3 regions of the Sediminibacillus dalangtanensis genome follow, and region 1 is predicted to be linked to each of the others. Evidence: a T-box and tRNA genes for the amino acid it is inferred to sense, from the RefSeq annotation. Region 1 holds a T-box; the other regions hold tRNA genes.

Region 1 (4,036 bases):
AAGATGAGGTGGAAATCGCTTCAAGTGCAGCTATTCAAGCCCCGATAAAAAACGGGGAAGAAGATAGTTATGATGTTACCTTGAATGTTGATGAAGAAAAGCTGAATGAGGATGGCGAACTGGTCGCTCCGCTTGAAAAAGGGGAAAAAGTCGGGACCATGGAACTCACTTATAAAGGGGAAGCAGATTATGGTTATATCACCGGCGAAAAACAAGCACAAACGGTTGATGTAGTTACAACTGCTGCTGTCGAAAAGGCCAATTGGTTCTCCTTATCCATGAGTGCTGTAGGCAATTTTTTCAGTAATATTTTCTCTTCTGTATCAGATACTGTGAAGGGTTGGTTCTAATTCACGCCGATACATTCTGGTTGGGGTTTTCAGAAAAATAAGGTAAAATATTGGATAACCAATGAAAGAAGATTATAAATGAGTGATTATATATGGGAGGAATACTGAATGTCTAATTTGGGTACTGATCGCGTTAAACGTGGAATGGCAGAAATGCAAAAGGGCGGCGTCATCATGGATGTTGTCAATGCAGAGCAGGCAAAACTTGCAGAAGAAGCCGGTGCTGTTGCGGTTATGGCATTGGAAAGAGTGCCATCTGACATCCGTGCAGCCGGCGGTGTAGCAAGAATGGCAGACCCTACAATCGTGGAAGAAGTGATGAATGCCGTATCCATCCCGGTAATGGCAAAAGCAAGAATCGGCCACATTGTGGAAGCACGGGTACTGGAAGCCATGGGTGTTGACTACATCGATGAGAGTGAAGTGTTGACTCCCGCAGATGAAGTGTTCCACATCAATAAATCAGATTACACAGTGCCTTTCGTTTGTGGCTGTCGTGATTTGGGAGAAGCTACCCGCCGTATCGGAGAAGGTGCTTCCATGCTGCGTACCAAGGGAGAGCCTGGTACTGGCAATATCGTCGAAGCAGTTCGCCATATGCGCGAAGTTCAGTCTCAAATCCGTAAACTGATTGGCATGTCGGATGATGAAGTCATGACTTTTGCCAAAGAGCTTGGTGCTCCTTACAATGTCTTGCTTGAAATCAAAGAAAAAGGCCGTTTGCCGGTCGTCAACTTTGCAGCAGGCGGTGTCGCGACTCCAGCTGATGCTGCATTAATGATGCAATTGGGAGCAGATGGCGTATTTGTCGGATCTGGTATTTTCAAGTCTGATAATCCAGAAAAATATGCCCGCGCAATAGTAGAAGCTACAACCCATTATCAGGATTACGAAATGATCGGAAAAATTTCCAAAGGTCTTGGCACTGCCATGAAAGGTATCGAAATTGGAACACTTGCTCCGGAAAACCGTATGCAGGAGCGCGGTTGGTAAGCAGCAAGACTTAAATTAATTCGCATGAAATAATGCGGAGGAGCCAGCCTACGTATAGCTGGATTTTTCAGGAATGAAACCTAGCGTTCCTACTCCTCTATCACGCTTGAAAGACATGGCCAATCGTCACGTTTTCTTTAGACAATAAACCTCTAAAAGGAGATATGCACCATGATAAAAATAGGGGTACTAGGCCTACAAGGTGCTGTAAGGGAGCATGTAGATTCCATTCAAGCATCTGGAGCCGAAGGCATCATCATCAAGAAAAAAGAACAGCTGGAAGAAATCGACGGCCTGATTCTTCCGGGCGGCGAGAGTACGACGATACGTCGTTTGATTGATAAATATGACTTTTTTGACGCATTAGTCGCCTTTGGAAAACAAGGTAAGCCTATTTTTGGGACGTGTGCTGGATTGATTTTATTGGCCGGGGAAGTTGTCGGCCAGGAAAAGGCTCATTTACAGCTGATGGATATGAAGGTAGAACGGAATGCATTCGGTCGTCAGAAGGAAAGCTTCGAGGCTGAACTACCGATAAAAGGGGTAGCAGATGATTTCAATGCGGTCTTCATCCGTGCGCCGTTTATCCGTGAAGTAGGCGAAGATGTCGAAGTGCTGGCTGTCTATGATGAAGCGATTGTAGCGGCTAGACAGGGACATTTCCTTTGCAGTGCTTTCCATCCTGAATTGACCGATGACCATCGCATGACCGCTTATTTTGTCACCATGGTGGAAGAATCGATGAAAGAACTTGCATCTTAACGAGTTTTTCGCTATTCTAAACTATAAATAATGCAATGTAATGACAGGAAATAGTAACAAGAAGCCTTTCATCAGAGAGCCGGTGGTTGGTGAAAACCGGTGTGGGGTCCTTGTGAATCCATCCTTGAACAGGTATGCCGCAATGCATACCCGGTAAACGCCGTTATCGTAAGTGAGCCGGAAGAATTTTATATTTCTTCAATAAGGGTGGTATCGCGGGATCAAACTCCCGTCCCTGTAACAATACAGGGGCGGGAGTTTTTTAATGTTTCGGCTGTCCTTATAAAAGAACAACTTATTTAGCATAAGTTGGCAGGAGCACCACCTTGTAAGTGAATGAGAACTATACTAATCCGGCGCTGCGTAAATACCCTGCGCTAAAAATGTGCTTACTTTACTGAAAAAGTACATTTGTCTCCTACTTTAATTAGGTTGTTAAAAGAACCCAAGCAATAGACTCTGTGGGAACAGCAATAGTGTTAAGCGGCTGGTTGATATTCAAGTAGAGAGGAAGAAAAAGATCTGCTAAAGTAAGTTCACAATGTATATTTCTTTGGACAAAAGCAAATTTAACCAAACCCCTATCAAATGACTATATGAAGGAGGACTAATTTATGTTGGACATGAAATACTTACGTAACAATTTTGCAGAGGTGAAGGATAAACTAAAGCACCGGGGAGAGGATTTATCAGAGTTAGATAAATTCGGTGATTTGGATGCCAGGAGAAGAGAATTGATTGCTGGCACAGAGGATCTGAAGGCAAAGCGAAACGATGTCTCGAAGCAAATAGCCGAACTAAAAAAACAAAAGCAGGATGCAGATTCTTACATTGAAGAAATGCGGGAAGTAGGCGACAAAATCAAAGCCTACGATACAGAACTGAAAGAAGTGGAAGAGAAGTTACAATCCTTGCTGCTGTCGATTCCAAACATTCCGCATGAAAGTGTGCCTGTCGGGGAAGACGAAGAAGACAATGTGGAAGACAGGAAGTGGGGCGAGGTGCCTTCCTTTGCATTTGATGCCAAGGCCCACTGGGACATTGCAACTGACTTGGATATCCTTGACTTCGAACGGGCGGCGAAGGTGACGGGAAGCCGCTTTGTATTCTATAAAGGTCTTGGTGCCCGTCTAGAACGTGCATTGATTAACTTCATGATGGACTTGCATGCAGAAGAACATGGCTACGAGGAAATGCTTCCTCCATACATGGCCAATCGTACTAGCATGACAGGTACTGGCCAGCTGCCAAAATTCGAAGAAGATGCTTTTAAAGTTGCTGATACCGACTACTTTTTAATTCCGACAGCTGAAGTGCCAGTGACGAATTATCATCGGGACGATATTCTGTCGGTGGAAGACTTGCCAAGAAAATATGTGGCTTACAGTGCATCTTTCCGTTCCGAGGCTGGGTCTGCCGGAAGAGATACAAGAGGGCTGATCCGACAACACCAGTTCAACAAGGTGGAATTGGTCCAGTTCGTAAAACCGGAGGATTCTTATCAAGTATTGGAAGAACTAACCGGAAATGCTGAAAAAGTGTTGCAATTGTTGAAGCTGCCATACCGGGTGATGAGCATGTGTACAGGTGATCTTGGTTTTACGGCTGCCAAAAAGTATGACATCGAAGTATGGTTGCCTAGCTATGATGATTACAAAGAAATTTCTTCTTGTTCTAACTTTGAAGATTTTCAAGCGCGTAGAGCCGGCATCCGCTTTAGAAGAGAGGAAAAAGCAAAACCAGAGTTTGTCCATACGTTGAATGGATCAGGTCTTGCAATCGGCAGAACCGTTTCAGCCATCCTGGAAAATTACCAGCAGGAAGATGGAACGGTAGTGATTCCTGAAGTATTGCGGCCATATATGGGCGGCAAAGAGATAATCCAATAACCATTTACTAATAACCGGAAAGTCACTTGGCAGTAAAGACTT
Region 2 (4,036 bases), 730 kb from region 1:
AAGTGAGAATGCCGGTATGAGTAGCGAAAAAAGAGTGAGAATCTCTTTCACCGAAAGCCTAAGGTTTCCTGAGGAAGGCTCGTCCGCTCAGGGTTAGTCGGGACCTAAGCCGAGGCCGAAAGGCGTAGGCGATGGACAACAGGTGGATATTCCTGTACCACCTCCTTTCCGTTTGAACGACGGGGGGACGCAGAAGGATAAGGAAAGCGCACTGCTGGTCATGTGCGCCCAAGCAGTAAGAGAGTCGGATAGGCAAATCCGTCCGGCAATCTCAAGCTGTGATGGGGAGGGAAATAAAGTACCGAAGTTCCTGATTTCACACTGCCAAGAAAAGCCTCTAGTGAGGAAAGAGGTGCCCGTACCGCAAACCGACACAGGTAGGCGAGGAGAGAATCCTAAGGTGATCGGGAGAACTCTCGTTAAGGAACTCGGCAAAATGACCCCGTAACTTCGGGAGAAGGGGTGCTTCTTTTGCGAGAAGCCGCAGTGAATAGGCCCAAGCGACTGTTTAGCAAAAACACAGGTCTCTGCGAAGCCGTAAGGCGAAGTATAGGGGCTGACACCTGCCCGGTGCTGGAAGGTTAAGGGGACGCGTTAGCCGCAAGGCGAAGCGTTGAACCGAAGCCCCAGTAAACGGCGGCCGTAACTATAACGGTCCTAAGGTAGCGAAATTCCTTGTCGGGTAAGTTCCGACCCGCACGAAAGGTGCAACGACTTGGGCACTGTCTCAACGAGAGACCCGGTGAAATTATACTATGCGTGAAGATGCGCATTACCCGCGACAGGACGGAAAGACCCCGTGGAGCTTTACTGTAGCCTGATATTGAATGTTGGTACAGCTTGTACAGGATAGGTGGGAGCCTTAGAAACCGGAGCGCTAGCTTCGGTGGAGGCGCCGGTGGGATACCACCCTGGCTGTACGGACCTTCTAACCCAGGACCGTGATCCGGTCCGGAGACAGTGTCAGGTGGGCAGTTTGACTGGGGCGGTCGCCTCCCAAAGAGTAACGGAGGCGCCCAAAGGTTCCCTCAGAATGGTTGGAAATCATTCGCAGAGTGTAAAGGCAGAAGGGAGCTTGACTGCGAGACCTACAAGTCGAGCAGGGACGAAAGTCGGGCTTAGTGATCCGGCGGTGCCGTATGGAAGGGCCGTCGCTCAACGGATAAAAGCTACCCCGGGGATAACAGGCTTATCTCCCCCAAGAGTCCACATCGACGGGGAGGTTTGGCACCTCGATGTCGGCTCATCGCATCCTGGGGCTGTAGTCGGTCCCAAGGGTTGGGCTGTTCGCCCATTAAAGCGGTACGCGAGCTGGGTTCAGAACGTCGTGAGACAGTTCGGTCCCTATCCGTCGTGGGCGTTGGAAGTTTGAGAGGAGCTGTCCTTAGTACGAGAGGACCGGGATGGACACACCGCTGGTGTACCAGTTGTTCCGCCAGGAGCATAGCTGGGTAGCTACGTGTGGAAGGGATAAGTGCTGAAAGCATCTAAGCATGAAGCCCACCTCTAGATGAGACTTCCCATCATTTTAAATGAGTAAGATCCCTCAGAGACGATGAGGTTGATAGGTCCGAGGTGGAAGCGTGGTGACACGTGCAGCTGACGGATACTAATCGATCGAGGACTTAACTTAAAACAAAAAGTGAAGGCGACTGGTCAACAGCGTATGGATAGATCAGCCAGATGGTAGTACGCCGCTTTGAGCGTACGAAAAGCTGGATGAACTATACACTAGCTGTTAGGAGCCGTAACTGGATTAAAACAAAAAGCGTCGCGGGCTCCGGTCCGCAGATCATCATTCAAACGTGTGAAGTTCGTTGATGTCTTCCTTCTTATCTAGTTTTGAAGGTGTAAAAGAAATTTTTAAATTTACCCTTGATTTTTCGTGAAAAACAGCTATAATAGTTGTTGTCACAAAAAAAGTACACTTGGATGTACGCTAAAATGAGTCTGGTGGCAATAGCGGAGAGGTCACACCTGTTCCCATGCCGAACACAGAAGTTAAGCTCTCCAGCGCCCATGGTAGTTGGGGCTTTGCCCCTGCGAGAGTAGGACGCCGCCAGGCATATCCGTTCCACCGTAGCTCAGTGGTAGAGCAATCGGCTGTTAACCGATCGGTCGTAGGTTCGAATCCTACCGGTGGAGCCATGGAGAGCTGTCCGAGTGGCCGAAGGAGCACGATTGGAAATCGTGTAGACCGCTACCGCGGTCTCGAGGGTTCGAATCCCTCGCTCTCCGCCATTTCTTAAATGGCCCGTTGGTCAAGTGGTTAAGACACCGCCCTTTCACGGCGGTAACACGGGTTCGAATCCCGTACGGGTCACCACTTAATTGGAGGATTAGCTCAGCTGGGAGAGCACCTGCCTTACAAGCAGGGGGTCGCAGGTTCGAGCCCTGCATCCTCCACCATTAGAAAATCTGATAGGAATACATCTCCTACATTATCGCGGGATGGAGCAGTCTGGTAGCTCGTCGGGCTCATAACCCGAAGGTCGCAGGTTCAAATCCTGCTCCCGCAACCAAATTATTTCCTTAATATGGTCCGGTAGTTCAGTTGGTTAGAATGCCTGCCTGTCACGCAGGAGGTCGCGGGTTCGAGTCCCGTCCGGACCGCCACTTACATAGCTTCATATCATTTATTGGCTCGGTAGCTCAGTCGGTAGAGCAACGGACTGAAAATCCGTGTGTCGGCGGTTCGATTCCGTCCCGAGCCACCTTTTCTTATGGAGGGATAGCGAAGTTGGCCAAACGCGGCGGACTGTAAATCCGCTCCCATCGGGTTCGTAGGTTCGAGTCCTACTCCCTCCACCATTACATAGGGGTATAGTTTAACGGTAGAACAGAGGTCTCCAAAACCTCCGGTGTGGGTTCGATTCCTACTACCCCTGCCATTATTAATATGTTGGCGGTCGTGGCGAAGTGGTTAACGCACCGGATTGTGGCTCCGGCACTCGTGGGTTCGATTCCCACCGGTCGCCCCATTTTCCAGTGTGTGGTATAGTTGGGCTATAGCCAAGCGGTAAGGCATCGGGTTTTGATCCCGTGATTCGCTGGTTCGAATCCAGCTAGCCCAGCCAAAAAATGCGGAAGTAGTTCAGTGGTAGAACACCACCTTGCCAAGGTGGGGGTCGCGGGTTCGAATCCCGTCTTCCGCTCCATTTTAAGGCGGCATAGCCAAGTGGTAAGGCAGAGGTCTGCAAAACCTTTATCACCGGTTCAAATCCGGTTGCCGCCTCCATATGAATAACGTGCCGGTGTGGCGGAATTGGCAGACGCGCACGACTCAAAATCGTGTTCCTTCGGGAGTGTCGGTTCGACCCCGACCACCGGTATCATAAAAAAAGACTTCAACCTTTTAGGTTGGAGTCTTTTTTTATCATCGTTCAGTAGTATTAGTTGTAGTCGAATAAAGAATTTAATTAAGAGTTTTAAAGTGAAATGGATAGTCAAATGGACATTATTAATTCAAAAATAATAGTGTTATTAGAAAGCTTCAAAATGATTGTTTCAGGACGATTTGATCGGTAGACCAAAGCATTTAAACAAAATTCCCTTTCGATTGTTGCTTCAGCTAAGTTTAACGTAGGCAAACTATAACTCCATCAGATGCACAAATCGCCGTAAAGGACTCCACTTAATGAGGGCTCCTTTCCTATAGATAATAATCAAGAAATACTTACCAAATAATATAAATATAGTATAATATTCATAGAGTATGAAAGGGGGATCAGATATGGTTGCTACAATTATGAAAAATGGACGAGTTGTACGAGGTGTAAAGACGGGCTTAAATATAAAGGGAAGTCGCATAGAGAAAAATATAACTTTAAAATTATCGAATTATTTTGGTGTTACCTTTTCAAGAAATGAGAGATTTAAAAACACTGATTACAATTTTTCGTTCTTACAGCCTGGAGAAGCATATATTGAGAGATTTAATATGTATAATGAAATATTGCTTTTATTTTCACCTTTTGCAGATTTTGATAGACGAGCTTTTGACTTTGTAGATAAAACATTAAGTCAATATGACAAC
Region 3 (4,036 bases), 430 kb from region 1:
ACCCGACGGTGATGAACCACTGGACCGGACGGCGATCCACCCGGAAAGTTATTCCGCGGCCAACCAGTTGTTGAACATGCTTGGCTTTTCCACGGATGATTTGGGTTCAGAAGCATTGAAACAAGCGCTATCCGAAGTTGCACTAGGGGAAACTGCTGAAAAACTCGGTATTGGGGTACCGACTTTGGAGGACATCATGAAAGCATTGGCGAGCCCTGAGCGTGATCCACGGGACGACTTTCCGCAACCGCTTTTGAAAAAGAACGTGTTGGCCATGGAAGATCTACAGCCTGGAATGGAACTTCAGGGAACGGTAAGAAACGTCGTCGACTTCGGAGTGTTCGTGGATATCGGTGTTAAACAGGATGGTTTGGTTCATATTTCAAAAATGTCCAAGCAATTTGTGAAACATCCGACAGATGTTGCGGCCGTCGGAGATGTAGTCACCGTTTGGATAGACAGTGTCGACGTAGACAAACAGCGAATTGCTTTGACAATGGTACAGGAGTAATAAAAACAAAAGGGCTGTTCCTGCAGCCCTTTTGTTTATGGTTAAGTAGAAGCATTTCCCGACTGTTGGTTTATTTAATGGGAGTTTGTATCCCGGTAAAAAAACCAACATTGATTCAATACTTTGATTTGGTATAAATCTTTGGAAAGGAAGGCTTTTGTCATTTGCTTTTTAAACCAATTGGGCATCTGAACCATCCTCCTGGACAAATAGTGGTGGAAATCAGGCAGAAATCAAGTTATTGTAGGGTATGCAAATCAAGTAAAAGGTGTGACAATAATGGAGGAAACAATCAGTCAGGAAAAATTAGAGGAATTGGTAGACGAACTGTCGAAAAAGTACTTTGATAAGCCTTTTATCGACGAAGTAACTTTCAACAACCGTTTGCGTACAACCGGAGGAAGGTACATTCCTTCCAGAAGAACAATTGAACTGAACCCGAAGTTTCTGACAGAACTGGGAGAAGAGGAATTTCTCGGCATCATCAAACATGAGCTTTGTCATTATCATTTGCATATTGAAGGAAAAGGATATAAGCATCGCGATCCTGACTTTAGAGAGTTGCTGCGTAAGACTGGATCCCCTCGTTTTTGTCAGGCTCTTCCTTCTGCTAGAAAGCAAACCAGACATCGGTATCAATGCAAGGATTGCGGGCATGTATATGAAAGGGCGAGGAGAGTGGACACCAAAAAGTATCGATGCGGGAGATGCAGGGGAAAGCTTGTCAAAGTATCGTGTTGAGGGTGTCAAATAAAATGGCATTTGAAAAAACGTAAGAAACCATTGACGAATCATGTCTTCCGTGTTAAATTAAATAAGCCCTTGAAAAAACAAAGCTTTTTACCGTTTTTTCTTTTTTATTTTGTCGATTACTTTCTCGAAGAAAGTTTTAAAAAGCATTTGACAAACCGGGCAAAATAATGTATTATACTTAACGTCGCTGTTATTCAAGGCGATATAAATACTTTTTATTCCACCGTAGCTCAGTGGTAGAGCAATCGGCTGTTAACCGATCGGTCGTAGGTTCGAATCCTACCGGTGGAGCCAGTGGAGAAGTACTCAAGTGGCTGAAGAGGCGCCCCTGCTAAGGGTGTAGGTCGCGTAAGCGGCGCGAGGGTTCAAATCCCTCCTTCTCCGCCATTGTTATGTTGGCCCGTTGGTCAAGTGGTTAAGACACCGCCCTTTCACGGCGGTAACACGGGTTCGAATCCCGTACGGGTCACTTTCATTTTCGCTATATAGTAATCGGTAAGGTCCGGTAGTTCAGTTGGTTAGAATGCCTGCCTGTCACGCAGGAGGTCGCGGGTTCGAGTCCCGTCCGGACCGCCACTTTGTTGGGCTATAGCCAAGCGGTAAGGCATCGGGTTTTGATCCCGTGATTCGCTGGTTCGAATCCAGCTAGCCCAGCCATTTTCTTTTATAAGGAACATAAACATGAGCCATTAGCTCAGTTGGTAGAGAAACCGTAAGCCTCATTGAAAATTATCAATGAAAGGTTTTGCGAGGAGCGTGTGCTTCGCCGGGTTCCCTTTCAACGTGACGAGCACAAAAGAGTATGCTTCACTCCTGTAAAGGGGTAAGCACACAACATGGTTAGGTAGTATGACAATAATTAATCATGAGCCATTAGCTCAGTTGGTAGAGCATCTGACTTTTAATCAGAGGGTCGGAGGTTCGAATCCTCCATGGCTCATCAAAGAAGTTGTGGTTCGGATTCTCATCTACGGTTCCCCTTGCTTCCATTCACAAAAAGGGATGCAAGGACTAGCCTGCGGCGTCGGAATCCTCCATGGCTCATCAAAACAAAGGAAGTTCTTAACTGGATTCTTCTATAAGTTGAATCCAGCTCATTCCTTTTAGTCATTATATTACGCGGGTGTGGCGGAATTGGCAGACGCGCTAGATTTAGGATCTAGTGTCTTCGACGTGGGGGTTCAAGTCCCTCCACCCGCATTGTGTTTTGTCTACTGCTGTGGGATCTGCACGGCATTTTATTTTTGCTTGAGCGGTCGTGGCGGAATGGCAGACGCGCTAGGTTGAGGGCCTAGTGGGGGCGACCCCGTGGAGGTTCAAGTCCTCTCGACCGCACCAAAAAAACTATTGACACCGATTGATCGATATGGTATATTAAAAGATGTCGCTTCAACGAGCGCCCGTAGCTCAATTGGATAGAGCGTTTGACTACGGATCAAGAGGTTAGGGGTTCGACTCCTCTCGGGCGCGCCATTATCGGGAAGTAGCTCAGCTTGGTAGAGCACTTGGTTTGGGACCAAGGGGTCGCAGGTTCAAATCCTGTCTTCCCGACCATGCTTCACCATTTCATATATTTACTCACCATGCGGGTGTAGTTTAGTGGTAAAACCTCAGCCTTCCAAGCTGATGATGAGGGTTCGATTCCCTTCACCCGCTCCATTAAGGGGCCTGTAGCTCAGTTGGTTAGAGCGCACGCCTGATAAGCGTGAGGTCGGTGGTTCAAGTCCACTCAGGCCCACCATTTTGATCTTTGAAAACTGAACAAAACAACCAGTATGTCAAGCAAGATATACAAGCTAGTTTTTGAACGAGCAAGCAAGCTCGCTTTTTATGGAGAGTTTGATCTTGGCTCAGGACGAACGCTGGCGGCGTGCCTAATACATGCAAGTCGAGCGCGGGAAGCAGGCAGATCCCTTCGGGGTGAAGCCTGTGGAACGAGCGGCGGACGGGTGAGTAACACGTGGGCAACCTGCCTGTAAGATCGGGATAACTCCGGGAAACCGGGGCTAATACCGGGTAATCCCTTCCTCCGCATGGAGGAAGGTTGAAAGGCGGCCTTTTGGCTGTCACTTACAGATGGGCCCGCGGCGCATTAGCTAGTTGGTAGGGTAATGGCCTACCAAGGCAACGATGCGTAGCCGACCTGAGAGGGTGATCGGCCACACTGGGACTGAGACACGGCCCAGACTCCTACGGGAGGCAGCAGTAGGGAATCTTCCGCAATGGACGAAAGTCTGACGGAGCAACGCCGCGTGAACGATGAAGGTCTTCGGATCGTAAAGTTCTGTTGTCAGGGAAGAACAAGTACCGTTTGAACAAGGCGGTACCTTGACGGTACCTGACGAGGAAGCCCCGGCTAACTACGTGCCAGCAGCCGCGGTAATACGTAGGGGGCAAGCGTTGTCCGGAATTATTGGGCGTAAAGCGCGCGCAGGCGGTTCCTTAAGTCTGATGTGAAAGCCCACGGCTTAACCGTGGAGGGTCATTGGAAACTGGGGAACTTGAGTACAGAAGAGGAGAGCGGAATTCCACGTGTAGCGGTGAAATGCGTAGATATGTGGAGGAACACCAGTGGCGAAGGCGGCTCTCTGGTCTGTAACTGACGCTGAGGCGCGAAAGCGTGGGGAGCGAACAGGATTAGATACCCTGGTAGTCCACGCCGTAAACGATGAGTGCTAGGTGTTAGGGGGTTTCCGCCCCTTAGTGCTGAAGTTAACGCATTAAGCACTCCGCCTGGGGAGTACGGCCGCAAGGCTGAAACTCAAAAGAATT

What was found. A T-box is a leader RNA that pairs with one kind of tRNA and senses whether it is charged. The one in region 1 lies ahead of serS (serine--tRNA ligase), so its partner is inferred to be a tRNA-Ser.
Region 2: it encodes a tRNA-Ser, which carries the amino acid that the T-box ahead of serS (serine--tRNA ligase) is inferred to sense. The anticodon was not compared.
Region 3: it encodes a tRNA-Ser, which carries the amino acid that the T-box ahead of serS (serine--tRNA ligase) is inferred to sense. The anticodon was not compared.

Annotation. Positions count from the first base shown of each region.
Region 1 covers NZ_CP046956.1:3,969,358-3,973,393, forward strand. The annotation lists gene ERJ70_RS19260 (serine hydrolase) at 1-350, shown strand, start outside; gene pdxS (pyridoxal 5'-phosphate synthase lyase subunit PdxS) at 459-1,343, shown strand; gene pdxT (pyridoxal 5'-phosphate synthase glutaminase subunit PdxT) at 1,515-2,105, shown strand; T-box leader at 2,137-2,345, shown strand; gene serS (serine--tRNA ligase) at 2,720-3,994, shown strand.
Region 2 covers NZ_CP046956.1:596,591-600,626, forward strand. The annotation lists rRNA gene ERJ70_RS03155 (23S ribosomal RNA) at 1-1,633, shown strand, start outside; rRNA gene rrf (5S ribosomal RNA) at 1,950-2,065, shown strand; tRNA gene ERJ70_RS03165 (tRNA-Asn) at 2,074-2,148, shown strand; tRNA gene ERJ70_RS03170 (tRNA-Ser) at 2,150-2,241, shown strand; tRNA gene ERJ70_RS03175 (tRNA-Glu) at 2,252-2,326, shown strand; tRNA gene ERJ70_RS03180 (tRNA-Val) at 2,334-2,409, shown strand; tRNA gene ERJ70_RS03185 (tRNA-Met) at 2,446-2,522, shown strand; tRNA gene ERJ70_RS03190 (tRNA-Asp) at 2,540-2,616, shown strand; tRNA gene ERJ70_RS03195 (tRNA-Phe) at 2,642-2,714, shown strand; tRNA gene ERJ70_RS03200 (tRNA-Tyr) at 2,726-2,811, shown strand; tRNA gene ERJ70_RS03205 (tRNA-Trp) at 2,818-2,891, shown strand; tRNA gene ERJ70_RS03210 (tRNA-His) at 2,906-2,981, shown strand; tRNA gene ERJ70_RS03215 (tRNA-Gln) at 3,003-3,077, shown strand; tRNA gene ERJ70_RS03220 (tRNA-Gly) at 3,084-3,158, shown strand; tRNA gene ERJ70_RS03225 (tRNA-Cys) at 3,165-3,238, shown strand; tRNA gene ERJ70_RS03230 (tRNA-Leu) at 3,251-3,332, shown strand; gene ERJ70_RS03235 (hypothetical protein) at 3,734-4,036, shown strand, end outside.
Region 3 covers NZ_CP046956.1:303,203-307,238, forward strand. The annotation lists gene ERJ70_RS01625 (Tex family protein) at 1-511, shown strand, start outside; gene cmpA (cortex morphogenetic protein CmpA) at 586-699, opposite strand; gene ERJ70_RS01635 (SprT family protein) at 791-1,252, shown strand; tRNA gene ERJ70_RS01640 (tRNA-Asn) at 1,484-1,558, shown strand; tRNA gene ERJ70_RS01645 (tRNA-Ser) at 1,561-1,651, shown strand; tRNA gene ERJ70_RS01650 (tRNA-Glu) at 1,662-1,733, shown strand; tRNA gene ERJ70_RS01655 (tRNA-Asp) at 1,764-1,840, shown strand; tRNA gene ERJ70_RS01660 (tRNA-Gln) at 1,847-1,921, shown strand; tRNA gene ERJ70_RS01665 (tRNA-Lys) at 2,132-2,204, shown strand; tRNA gene ERJ70_RS01670 (tRNA-Leu) at 2,384-2,464, shown strand; tRNA gene ERJ70_RS01675 (tRNA-Leu) at 2,517-2,602, shown strand; tRNA gene ERJ70_RS01680 (tRNA-Arg) at 2,661-2,737, shown strand; tRNA gene ERJ70_RS01685 (tRNA-Pro) at 2,742-2,818, shown strand; tRNA gene ERJ70_RS01690 (tRNA-Gly) at 2,850-2,923, shown strand; tRNA gene ERJ70_RS01695 (tRNA-Ile) at 2,929-3,005, shown strand; rRNA gene ERJ70_RS01700 (16S ribosomal RNA) at 3,092-4,036, shown strand, end outside.